One region of the Sporolactobacillus terrae genome, then DNA from elsewhere that is predicted to be linked to it. Evidence: riboswitches for the same ligand, from Rfam matches in the RefSeq annotation. Region 1 holds a riboswitch; the other holds the start of a gene.
The links. Region 1 has a riboswitch for cyclic di-GMP ahead of K7399_RS01850 (EAL domain-containing protein). Riboswitches for the same ligand answer to the same signal wherever they lie in the genome.

Region 1 (6,653 bases):
ATGGGAAAAGCTGTACTTGGAACTGGCAAGCCGGGTCTATGCGCTAAAACAAGCCAATACCTTGAATCAAACGCTCTTGCGTGATTCACTTTTGTGGGTAAATTTAAATCTCGGCTTATTGAAGCCGAAAACACATACATTGAACAATTATCACAATCCAAGAGTCGGACAAACACCGACGTCTGCAATCAGTGGACGGATTGATTCTCGAACATAATGAAAGCGGAGGTGTGCGGCGGTGATTCCGATTTTCTCGAGCTTAAACATGATGCAGCGCGCGTTGCAAGTCACACAATCAGCAATTCAAACAACAGGACATAATATCTCAAATGCGAATACAGACGGTTTCTCGCGCCAAAGGGTTAATTTGACCACTTGGCTTCCCTATCCGGGTACCGGGATTAATGCCGCTAGAGGCGCAGGACAGATTGGTACCGGGGTAAATGATGAAGCGGTTGTTCGTATCCGCGACCAATTTGTTGATCTTCAGGTGCGTGATAACGGCAACCAAAACGGCTACTGGAGCGCATTGAGCGATGCATACAGCCAGATGGAAGATATTATGAATGAACCAACGGACTCCGGCCTTTCCACGGGATTGGACGGATTCTGGCAATCACTGCAGGATTTGGCCAGCAACTCAGGAACAAGCGGCACAGGTACAGTCGTGTTGCAAAAGGGAGCGGCCGTTGCCGATACCTTTAACTATTTGGCCGTTTCTTTGGGCAAGGTGCAAGACAATCTGAATCAGCAGATTACCGAAAATGTCGGCCTGATCAATAATTACGCAGATCAGATTAATGCGCTGAATCAACAAATTAACAAACAGGAGGCCAATGGTTTTCTGGCCAACGATCTCTATGATGAGCGCGATTTGCTGACCGACAAACTCGCCCAATTAGCGAACATAAAAGTATCAAAAGTTAAGAGTGACGGCAATCCGTCTCCGCTTGCCGAAGGAAGATATACAATTGAACTTGCCGATGCAAACGGGAATACGCTCGGAACGTTGGTCAATGGCGAAACGCTGACCGATTCGACGCTTAACGCTTCGATTACAAATGCTGATTCGTCGCAGCCTCATGTGACAGTTGCGCTTGACGGTGATGCAGTTGATGGTTTCGCGGGGAAACTGCAAGGGCTGATTGATGCCTACACTAAAGATTACCCAAGTGTATTGCAGAGTCTGGACAACATGGCAAGTAAACTGGCTGATGCATTCAATGCTGTTTATGAACAGACGGCCGGTTATGACTCAGGTAAGGGTACGTTCTTCCTCGGCACAAACGATGGAACGGAAACGGGAGCGTTCACAGCGAAAACCATTCACGTGAATGAAGCCCTCTCCGGCACCGACATTACGGCGGCCAATGCAGGTCAGCCGAGCGGAGACAACAGCGGCGCACAAGCACTGGCCGATGTGATTGCAACCAATACATATACCATAGACCCCGACGGCGAATCCGTCACATTGAAAAGTTATTTGCAAAGTCTAGTCGGACAAATCGGTGTCAATGCGCAATCGGCAAACCAATTCACGAGCAATACGCAGACGATGCTGGATGCGGCGCAAAATCGCCGCTCCTCGATCAGCGGCGTGTCGCTGGATGAGGAACTGACCAATCTGATTCAGTTCCAACATTCCTATGGTGCAGCCGCAAAGGTTGTCACGACTTTAGATACCTTACTCGATACATTAATCAATAAGATGGGAGGCTGATGAACCATGCGTGTGACCCAAGGCATGATGACCAATCAAGTATTGCGAAATATTTCGAACGGCTACAGTAAAGTTTCAGAATACAACGACCAGCTGTCATCCGGCAAAAAGATTACACGGCCATCTCAAGATCCGGTCGTTGCCACGATGGGCATTGCCTACCGTACCGATGTCAGCCACGTCAATCAGTATCAGAAGAATGTCACCAACGCTTATAAATGGCTCGACAGTTCGGATGACACCTTGCAGCAAGTGAACGATGTGCTCAATCGCATTCGCGAGTTAACCAATGAAGCCAGTACGGATACGTACACCGCTGATCAGCGCAAAGCGATCGGTACCGAAGTCGATCAACTGACCACCCAGTTGGTCACGCTCGGCAATACGCAAGTTGGCGGTCAGTACATTTTCAGCGGCAGCGATTCGGCAAACCCATTGCTAACCCTTAACGACGGAAATGTTCAAATAAATGATGATGCTATAGATAATCCGGACTTCTCGGTTGCGGTCAATGACGGCATTCAAATGGCGATTAATGTGAATCCGAACCAAGTTTTTACGAGCGATCTTTTTGCAAATCTCAACCAGTTAAAAGACGATCTGAACAATGGTGCATCAGGTGAAACAATCAGCGCACACCTCACGGAAATCGATACCCATTTGGAGCAAGTTGGCACGGCGCAGGCAGATTTAGGTGCGAAAACGAATCGGATTGACTTGATTCAAAATCGCCTGAATGAGCAAAAGACGGTTGCGACGAAAATTATGTCCACCAATGAAGATGCAGATTACGCAGAAACCATCATTAATTTAAATACTCAGCAGAATGTTTATAATGCTTCGCTATCTGTTGGTGCGAAGATTATTCAAACATCGCTCGTTGATTTTCTGCGCTGATCGTTTGCATGAAAAAGAGGGATGAACATGACGAAAATTCTCCCACATCTTGAAATGCACCAGCAGTTTGGCAAGATTGCGATTCACTCTGAAAGGGCAAACCTCGCCCTTCATCAGTCGCCGGCAGAACAGTCGATTCAGCAGCCCAAAGCGACGATGTCGCTCGAACGGACGCCTGCCAAAGTCAGTATCGATCAATCCAATGGCTGGCATAATCTTGACCTGAAATCGGCTCGGGTTCGAATCGCGGAGGCTGCGGATGCCGGACTTCAAGCCATCCGTGATGGGATTGTACGCCGGGCACAAGAGGGAGACGAATTGCTGCATATTGAACGCAGCAAGGGGAAAAATCTGATCGCCAAACAAGCGGCAGATCGTGCCCATACCGCGGTGATCGGTACCCATTATCAAACCGGCAATACCCCGGCATCCGAAGCCGTTCATTATGAAGTTTCACCTGCACGCCTTCAGGTGGACTGGCAGACGCATGCACCGATCCTATCGGCTGTTCCACACGCCCCAGAAGCCTCCTTTCAGCCGGGACAAGCCGTGACTTCGATGGCTCAGTACCCGTCGCTTGAGATTCAAGCGGTGGGAATTTTTGTTGATGAGAAAGGATGAACCATGTCGATGATCATACAAACCAAATATTTTGGCGAGTCAGAAATTAATGATACAGACATCGTCACATTCGCATCCGGCATTCCTGGATTCGCTCAAGACAAACGCTTCATCCTGCAGTCGTTCAGTGAAGCTTTTTCAATTCTGCAGTCCGCAGACGACGCGAAGGTTGCCTTCGTTGTGACGTCGCCTTTTCTCTTTTTTAAAGATTACAGCGTGGATCTACCCGATCATTTCATTAAGCAGCTTGACGTTCAATCGCAAGAGGATGTTGCGGTTTGGGTGATTGTCAGTGCAGCGAAACCATTCTCAAAATCAACCGTTAATCTGAAAGCACCGGTTATTGTGAATGTACGAAAAAAGTTGGGGAAACAGTATATTCCTGAGCGCTCTCCCTATGCACTAAAGACACCGCTCGCAGCAGCGCTTAAGGAAGAGAAGGTGTGAGCGATGCTTATTTTAACCCGAAAGCAAGGCGAATCGATCCGAATCGGCGATGACATCGAAGTGAATGTTGTTTCTGTTTCAGGTGATCAAGTCAAGCTTGGCATTACAGCGCCGCGATCGATTGATGTGAATCGCAGTGAAATCTATGAAGCCATTCTGAACGAGAACAGCAACGCCGTACACGGCGGACTTTCCGAAGATGTTCTGAATGCGATGAAGGCAATGAAAAAGAAGAAGCCGTAATCAAAACACGGGTGCGCCCGTGTTTTTTGCCGTATTTTTACAGGCTTGAATGTACGAAAAGAAGAATCCCTATTCCCTAAAGGTGTCGAGAAGTATCTGAAACGAAGTGCCAATACGATTAAAAAAAGTATTTTTTCACAGATAAAGCCGTTTATGATTTTTGCTTTGTGGGATAACGATCAGTGGCATGAAAGAGGAATTTTCGCTAAAAGTGTCCTGTGCACGATCCGGAAATGTTGTTTAAGCCTATTGTTGATGAATGAAAGCCGCATTCAGAGTGACGGTAAAGGACTAGGCATAGCTTAGTTTTTCTTAAAAGATGCTGATTCCCGATCCGGTTCGGTTGAGAGATCAAGTGAAGCGGCCAATCGGATAAATAGACGGAGAGATTCCGCGCTTATCAAATGATGGGTATCCTTTTCATCTCCTATTCCGTGATGACTGATAGAAAAGTTTTATAATAAAGGCTAATTAGTTACTTCGCCTTGAAACAATAGTCCTAAAGTGACAAAATAAACAATGCACAACAGTATAATCGAAATGGCACACTTATTGAAAGATAAGGTCGCAAAGCCACGGGCCTAAGGCAATGCGCTAGGGCAGCCGGGCTGCCGAAAGAAAGAATTCATGGTGTTGGTACTCCACTGTCAATTTCGGCGCCGTTTTGAATCAAAAGAGGCGATGGAAATATGAGACTTTTTCAACTCCTTCGAGGTAAGAACTTTTCCTATCATTATCAACCGGTTATCAAATTAAGCAATGGCGACATTGCCGGATTAGAAGCCTTGTTTCGTCCGCATTTTTTTCGTAATCCGGAGCAAGCATTTCAGCAGGCAAAGAAGAAAAATAAATTGTTTGAACTTGATGTATGCGCTTTGGATAAGGCCGTACAGACTTTTCGCAAAAGCAGGCTATTGCCGCCTATAAAACTGTTTGTCGCTCTTTATCCGTCAACCATGATGAATCCACGATTCGTTCCAATACTTCTTCAAATCATCCATCGCTATGCGATTCCCGCCAAACAACTTATTTTGGAAATTGTTGCGCATGAAACCATCGACAATCTTTCTGAATTAAGAGCGGCCATACAACAATTGAAAAAAATGGGCTTTACGATCGCATTGGACGATATGGGAAAAGGCAGCGATAATATCTACCGCACGATTGATCTGGCTGTTGATTATATGAAGCTCGATCTGTATCTTTCGAAGGATTTAGCCCAATCCGATCAAAAACAAGCTTATGTGCGTTTTCTTATCCGCTATTGCAAACGGTTTGATGTAAAACTGATCCTAAAGGGGATCGAGAATGAACGTGATTTACACTCTGCATGTTCCCTTGGTGTCGTGTATGGACAAGGTGCTGCAATACATAAGCCGCGTCCGATTAAGTTTTGGACGGAAGAGGTGAATCCAAATGGCGGAAAATCTCAACCTTTTGCTTGGAATAGGGATTGAGGCAGTTGGTTTAATGATTGTGATCATTTGCTGTATTCGTCATTACAACAAAGTGATCACGCGTGATCATGAAGTAATCACTGAATTAAGACGCAGACTTTATAACTAGACAGCAGTCAAGGAGCGGCGTGCTCATTATCGAATCAAACTCGACGGCGAGAAATGTCACGTACGCATCCTTGATTTTGGTGAACAACCCTTGCAGCGGTTAAATAATCAATCGATCGATGCTGAAATGCTTGATCTCAGCATTGGTGGGATGAAAATGAGATGCCGTATTGACTTTCCCGTAAAGGAAAAAGTCTTGGTCGCGATCACTTTCTCGGAAGAGGATGAAACGCCCATCCATGTCAAGGGGATCGTGAAACGCAAAGAAACGAAGCATGGCCGCCGAGCGATTAATTATGGGATACAGTTTACTCATTTAAGTGCGAAAAAGGAAACAGAAATTCAATCGTATATGAATAAGAAAGACCTATCAAGAAAACAGCTCGTACGGTCTTCTGCCCGATAATAGTGGACATGAAGACGGTCTGGAAAAGAGGATTGATCAAATTTAATTAAGGTGTGCAAAGCATGATGCGACGATAAAGGAATTGATGATCATGACGATTGAGCAGCTCGAAACGTTCCTTGCAGTAGCAGAACACAAGGGATTTCACCATGCAGCGCAAAAACTGTATCTGACTCAGCCATCGGTCAGTTCGCGTATCAAAACACTAGAAAAAGAATTAAATGTGTCTTTATTTGTACGCCATGGCCGATATATTTCCTTGTCTGAACAGGGATTGAAACTGCTGCCCTATGCAATCGGAATTATTCGGCTCTATGACGAGGCAAGGGGTGCTCTAAACGGGCAAACACTTGGCTAAGAAGTTTCATTGTTTTTGACAGAAAACGGCCTTCGCGTTAAAATGAAACAAATTAAATGAATGCGGGTCGTGCTTTGCCCATAGAATTGAATTATTCTTTTATTTTTCGAATTATTATAAATTGTAACAAAGTTCCTCCTAACGTAATAATATGGACAAAACACATTTTTTCGAGATGAGGAAACGAATGCTCTGTCCTGTTTTCTCAAACAGCGCTGCTTACATTGACTGTTCCAATGAGTGAGAGAGAAAAGGAGGATGTCAGCCATGATGAATCATCTAAATTGCGACAAAGTCGATGACTATTTGGATCTGCTGCTTTACGCCAAGAAAATTAAGGATGTGGAATGGCAGCAAGAGATTAAGGAACGTTTGCTTGCTTACCTTGAAGAATCG
Region 2 (6,653 bases), 1.6 Mb from region 1:
ATACTTGCCCACCGAAAAGAACTCATCAACGGCATGATCCATCGTTCCTTTAAAGCGATCGAAAAAGGTAATGCGGCGCGCCGGCTGATTCGCTTCATGATGATGATAGTGGCTAACCTTCTTGTCCACATAGTCGCGGAGCTGATCTTCCGGGAACAAATAGGAGACAAGCAGACCAACGGCAATCGATACTGCAAATGCAAGTCCGGCGCGATAGAAGACCATTTGCCAACTGCTTCCGAAAGCAATATAGGTTGCAAACAGGACGACTGGATTGATAATCGGGCCGGCCAACATAAAGGCAATTGCTGCCTGCAGCGGCACCTTTTTCCGCACCAGCCGCTCGGTAATTGGTACAATACCGCATTCGCATGCCGGGAACAGCGAGCCCATACACGTCCCGAACACAACCGAACCGAAGCGGTTTTTCGGAATAATGCGTGCAAGCAGCGCTTCGGAAACAAACATTTGGATGATTGCCGAAATAAAAACACCAATAATAATGAAAGGAACCGCTTCAATAATAATGCTGATAAAAATCGTATTTAACTGCAAAAATGAATCCGTGAACACACGATCACTCCGATCACATTCCCATTGATAGAATAACTATTCGATAAAGTGGGGGCTAACACGACACATGCTTCAAGACCTCTTAAAGTCTACCACCACATTTTGGATCTGACAAAACACAGAGGCGCGCGAATCACGAAAAAATCATTGACTAAAAAAAATTCAAGAAAACACTTGAGATTGACGTAACGTTAAGGCGTAGTATAAACCCTGTCAGGAGGCATTCTTAAATGAACTATACAATTAAACAACTGAGCGATTTAGCCGGCGTTAGTACCCGTACACTGCGCTATTACGATCAAATTGATCTGCTGAAACCGGAGCGAATCAATCCATCCGGCTATCGGGTGTACGGGCCGAAACAAGTTGATCTGCTGCAGCAGATTCTCTTTTATCGCGAACTCGCGTTCAGTCTGAAAGAGATTCGTTCACTCTTGAAGTCGCCGAACTTTAATCTCAGAGATGCTCTCACTGATCATCACAAGAAACTGATTGCGAAGAAACAGCATCTGGAACAGCTGATCCGAACGGTTGAACAGACGCTTGCCGCACAAAAAGGAGCGATGCAGATGACCGATCAAGAAAAGTTTGAAGCGTTCAAGAAAGAAAAGTTAGCAGAAAATGAGCGTCAATATGGTAAAGAAATTCGTGAAAACTATGGTAAGAAGACGATTGAAAAAGCGAATAAACAATTTGCTGGTTTAAGCCAGACAGACTATGAAAAAACACAAGCGATTGAAAAAGAAATGTTCGAGAACTTGCGCGCAGCGATGCAGCTTAACGACCCAGCCAGCACGGCTGCGCAAAAGGCCGCAGCGCTTCATCGGCAGTGGCTGTTCTTTTTCTGGCCAGAGGGAACCTATTCAAAAGAAGCGCATGCAGGGCTCGCACAAATGTATGTGGATGATCCGCGTTTCACCAGTTATTACGACACCCGTCTTGCAAACGGAGCTGCAAAAATGCTGCGCGATGCAGTGAACATCTACACGCAACAAAACTAAAAAAGAGGCTTGGACACTCTAACGAGAGCCAAGCCTCTTTTTGCATTAGGGGTTAATCGGAGAAATCTTGAGTAAAGAATGCCCAACCGTCTGAGCTGCCATTCTTCTGACCATAAATGACACCAACACCAATGTATTTATAGTCAGGTTTTAAAATATTGGCACGATGCTCCGGCGAATTCATCCAGCCATCCATGGTCGCCTGTGCACTCCAAATCTGATCCCATCCGAATGTTGCTAAATCGCCTTTGGCATAGGCAACATTCTGTCCGGCAACCGTTGTCCGCGAAAAATTCATCATGCCATGGCTCATCGCACCGTTCGCGAATTGCCCTGAGCTCCACTGACGTGCAGCATTCGTCAATTCCGCTTTCACTTGCAAGCTGCCGAGGCCATTCTGCGTGCGCACTTGATTGACGAGACCTACAATCTGCTGTTCAACCGATGGGTTATCTTGTGCTGATGCAGGTTGCGCTTGAGGCTGGGGGTGAGGTTGAGCAGCAACAGGTTTTGCGGCCGCTGCTGCCTGGCTTGCAACTGGAGTAGGCTTGCTTTGCTGATGAACCGCGTGATGCGCTTGTTTTGCATTTGTCTTTTTTGGTTGATCGACCGTTTTCTTATTTATTCGTTTCGCTGTTTTTCTTGCAGCGCTCTGCTTCGGAGCGGTTTTCTTTTTCACTGTTTTCTTTGCAGCTTTTGGCGTTGCTTTCTTCTTTGCCACTTTTTTCACAGCCTTCGTTTTTTTCGCTGCTTTTTTTGTGGTTGCTTTCTTGGTTGCTTTCTTTGCAGGATCAGTCTTTTTTTCTGCTTTAGGCGACTGCTTCGTTTGCAGATGTGATTTGCTTATTGATGCATGGGCTGATTTTAAAGAAACGATGTCTGCATTTGACGAGATGAAAAAGATAAGAAAAAGGACGAGTAAACCCGATACAGCATACTTAAAAAAACGCATAAAAAAACCTCTCTTCATTTACGTTTGATCATCAAATACGGCAGCCCAGCCATCTTAGCGATTTCTCACCTTAGACCTGAAGCTTTGCGTCACTGCTTTTCAACAGTTTTGCCCTTTAGAAAACAGATGCATTTCTAAAGTATTCAATTGACATGATGCTCTCAAACTCTTTGTTTTTTAATTCAATCGGGTGTGTACGCGGACGCATCACGCTTTGTTTTCAATTTGCTGTTGCATTTTTTTACTGAGCGAACGCAACACGAGCGAATAGCTTTGATCAAGCATGCTTTTTAGAAGTTCCTCCGACACATCGGCATCCAAGTATAAGGAATTCCAGTGCGTTTTGTTCATGTAGTAGCCAGGAACAATCGCATCGTATTCCTCTCGAAGACGCGCGCCGAACTCAGGAAGCAGCTTCACCGTTATGATCGGCTGCCCGTTTTTATCTCCGCCACGCATGGCAAACATTTTGCCGCCGATCATCGCGCGCGTCGCTTGCCATTCCTGCTTATAGTCTTGTTTGGCCCCTTTTTTCCCTAGACAATAAGCATCAATCCAATCCGTTCTCATCGCGCGCCTCCGCTAGAAAATTTGTCCCTCATCATAAGTTATCGGCAATCTGCGTTATTTTTTCACACCATCAGGGCGCCAAGCAGATGATTATTCTCTTAATATTCTGGGTGCTATACTTACTGTGAATGAAATTTCGAGGAGGTCCTTTATGTGCAAAAATGGTTTCATGCAGCTAGTATCACTCCACTTCTCCTTCTCGCCGCTTGCGGCGGCGGACAAGCGGCTTCCGACAGCACGAGCTCATCCGCATCCAAGTCGCAGAATACAAAGGTTGTGCAGCAGGATCAATCATCAGGATCGCGTACGAAGGGTTCACAAAAATTTGTCAAGGTTCAGACCTTCACCTTCAAAGATGACGGAACGATTCCCAACAATCCCTATTTTCAAGTGCTGATTTATCCTGGCGCTTTCAAAGGTCGAACGGATCAGATCGTGAACACATTCAAAAAGAATAATTGGGGCAACAACTGGGTGGACGGCGTCTTTCCGTATCACCACTTTCACAGTACCTCGCATGAAGTCCTTGGTGTAATTTCCGGGGAGGCAACACTTAGACTCGGCGGTGAACAAGGGAAAGATTTCAAAGTGAAAGCCGGCGATGTCGTTGTGCTTCCGGCAGGCACTGGTCATAAGCGCCTTTCGGCAAGCAATGATTTTTCAATAGCCGGCGGCTACCCGGATGGGCGCGACTATGATCTGCAAACGAAGGAAAGTCCGCAATATAAAGAAAACATCAGTAAGGTGGGAAAAGCGAAACAGGACCCGGTTTATGGAGAACAAGGGCCGCTGCTGTCCATTTGGAAAAAGCGTTGAGGGTGAACGACCCCCACTTAATGCTTTAGAGCGTTTGAAGAAGTTAAAAGCGAAACTTATGGAAAATACGATCGCGATAGCGTCGAAACACGGATGAGTGCCGCAGAGTTCGTTTCTCCATTAACTGATTAAATTTAAGCCGCTTATAGCGAAGCTCCTGCGTAAGCTTCGCACGTTCTTTTTCGTCCTCACAGCATTTAAGCAGATCGCTAAGCGTCACCATTTCTTTTCTGATCTGCAGCTCTTCAGGCAGCATCCCCGCATTTTTCAGCAATGTATAACCGGCACGCAGTTCTTTAGGCACAGCCGACAGATCTTCAAGAAGCAGCGGCTTTCCTTTGCCGGGAAGATGATCGAAGGCCCCTTGCTTCAAGCCTTCTTGTATTTTTTCTTCGGCCATCGATTCAATAATGCCCATGAGCTTCACTCCTTATTTTCGGCCCTCTTTTCATGGCCTGCTTCTGAGAAAAATAGGGTTAGCGCGTCTTTTGCAGGACCGTCGATCACCTCGCCATTCGCCTTGAAGCGCGAGCCATGGCACGGACAATCCCAAGATTTCTCGCCTTGATTCCAGTTTACTTCGCACCCCAAATGCGGGCAAGTGGTATCAACAACGGTTAATTCACCCTTCCCGTTTCGATAGGCGCCAACGCGCTCCCCATGCAACTCGGCGATGACCGCTTGATCGTTTTGCAGGTGTTCATTCAACGGTGCGGGTCTGCTCAGCTTCCCTTTAATCAGTTGCCCGGCAACCTGCAGATTTTCCGCAAGAAAGCTTGCGAGCATTGGCGTTGCCTCAAATCGGGATGGGCTGAAGAGTGCTTCATAAGGATTTTCGCGTCCAAGTACGAGATCGGTAAGCAGTTGAGCAGCGAGGGTACCCGTTGTCATGCCCCACTTATGAAAACCTGCTGCAACAAGAATATGCGGGCTGTTTTTTGTAATCCGACCGATATAAGGGACTTGATCAAGGGTAGTAAAGTCTTGAGCCGACCAGTGGGCAACAATCTTTGTCTGCCCAAACTGCTGCTTGGCAAAAGAAGCGAGCTGTTCATAGTGATGTTCCATTGATTCGCCGCGGCCGGTTTTATGATTTTCACCGCCAATCAAGAGATAATTCTTTTGATTAAGATGCAGCCCGCGAATCGAACGTTTCGGATTTCCGGCGCTTAGATACATGCCGCCCGGCAGCGCGCGGTCTGTTTCGCAGGCAAGCAGATAGGAGCGCTCGGCGAACATACGTGCAAAATAGAAACGGTGATCGTAAAAAGGAAAGTGAGAACAAATCAGTACATCCCGGCAGTTGATCGTGAAACCTTGCTTTGTCTTCACGCGCCGTTCCTTTTCTGTTTCTTCGATTGTCTCTGCCAACGTCTCTTCAAAAATCGCCACATTCATTTTTACGAGTTCAGCAATCAATTCGTGCAGATACATAAGCGGATGGAACTGTGCCTGACCTGGCATAATCAGTGCATTTTTCACTTTAAAAGGAAGCGCGGCTGAATCCTTTAAGCTGCTGAGTATGCCAAGTCGATCATAGGCCTTCTTCTCCTTCTCAACCGCTTTCGCCTCTTGATCATTTGTCGCGTAAATCAGAGACGGTTGAATCTCAAAATCACAGTGCAGACCATTTTCCTTTATATGGCTGCCAATCCAATGCAGCCCTTCTTTGTTCGCTTGGTAATAGAGTGCTGCATTTTCTTCGCCAAGACTTCGAATGAGATGATCATAGATCAATCCGTGCTGTGCCGAAATTTTTGCTGTGGTGTAACCCGTTGTCCCGCTTGTCAGTTTATTGGCGTCAATCAAGGTTACCGAGACGCCGCGTTTGGCGAGCATATAGGCTGCAGTAATTCCTGTGATGCCCGCACCCACAACCAATACATCGGTTGTGTGATCCTCCTTAAGTGGATTGAAAGTTGGCAAGTGCACCGTATCACGCCAGATTGATAACGTCTCTTCTGAGAAGCTGCTGTTCTGCTGTTCTGTCATTCGGATCATCCATCCTTTATTTGAAGCATTATCCGTACACGTTCATTAATAAAGAGTTTCTCCGCAGATGAGGGAACTATGCACGATAATCCGGTCTTTCGCATAATTTTACAGATCTCATGTCAAGGATTGTTCAATTCCGCAAAACAAACAAGCCCCGAGCAGGACTGCGCCCGCCGGAGCTTGCTTATCCGGAATCAGATCCGGACTCCATTCTCTATTTTTAGCGCAACGCAAAATCGCCGAAACCTGTGCGCACATGGATGACCGGACTGCCATCGCTTTTTTGGTGATCCGGCGATCGATCGATCATCTGCGAACCTTTCTGAATTACCTTGGTGCATGGTCGCTTGGGAATAGCAGTCCGCATTGCTTTCGCGCCATCTCCATCGTTTTCAGAACGCTTCGGCTGAGCGCACGCAATTTTAAATACGCCTCACGATCGCTTTGTTCGATCAAATCAGCGAAATGACGGATTTCAAAAATTTTATCATCAGCCACAAAATGCTCGGCTACAGGCGTTACCTGTTTCTCATGGGCATCGATCCATTCAAGCCGCGCAATTGTCGATGGATTGTTGAATCGGAACGTTCCCTTCTCGCCATGAATTTCCGACGGCGCATCTGAATGCGCGATCTTGGAACAGAGCACGGTGCAGACGAAATCCGGATAGCGGAGCACCAGCGTACCACTGCCGTCGATACCGTTTGTAAGCCTTACCGGTTCGTAAACAGCATCCTGTGGTTCGC

Region 2: it holds a riboswitch for cyclic di-GMP, as region 1 does, so the genes downstream of both, K7399_RS09635 (CAP domain-containing protein) here and K7399_RS01850 (EAL domain-containing protein) in region 1, are expected to answer to the same signal.

What each region holds. Positions count from the first base shown of each region.
Region 1 is NZ_CP082837.1:412,502-419,154, forward strand. It holds gene K7399_RS01820 (flagellar protein FlgN) at 1-217, shown strand, start outside; gene flgK (flagellar hook-associated protein FlgK) at 239-1,720, shown strand; gene flgL (flagellar hook-associated protein FlgL) at 1,727-2,617, shown strand; gene K7399_RS01835 (DUF6470 family protein) at 2,645-3,238, shown strand; gene fliW (flagellar assembly protein FliW) at 3,248-3,685, shown strand; gene csrA (carbon storage regulator CsrA) at 3,689-3,928, shown strand; cyclic di-GMP riboswitch class I at 4,461-4,544, shown strand; gene K7399_RS01850 (EAL domain-containing protein) at 4,618-5,385, shown strand; partial or broken gene K7399_RS01855 (PilZ domain-containing protein) at 5,522-5,899, shown strand; gene K7399_RS01860 (LysR family transcriptional regulator) at 5,991-6,257, shown strand; gene K7399_RS01865 (hypothetical protein) at 6,525-6,653, shown strand, end outside.
Region 2 is NZ_CP082837.1:2,022,590-2,029,242, forward strand. It holds gene K7399_RS09625 (permease) at 1-573, opposite strand, end outside; gene K7399_RS09630 (MerR family transcriptional regulator) at 804-1,574, shown strand; gene K7399_RS09635 (CAP domain-containing protein) at 1,627-2,526, opposite strand; cyclic di-GMP riboswitch class I at 2,563-2,649, opposite strand; gene K7399_RS09640 (MmcQ/YjbR family DNA-binding protein) at 2,734-3,096, opposite strand; gene K7399_RS09645 (cupin domain-containing protein) at 3,250-3,912, shown strand; gene K7399_RS09650 (DnaJ family domain-containing protein) at 3,956-4,330, opposite strand; gene K7399_RS09655 (FAD-dependent oxidoreductase) at 4,336-5,904, opposite strand; gene K7399_RS09660 (Gfo/Idh/MocA family protein) at 6,235-6,653, opposite strand, start outside.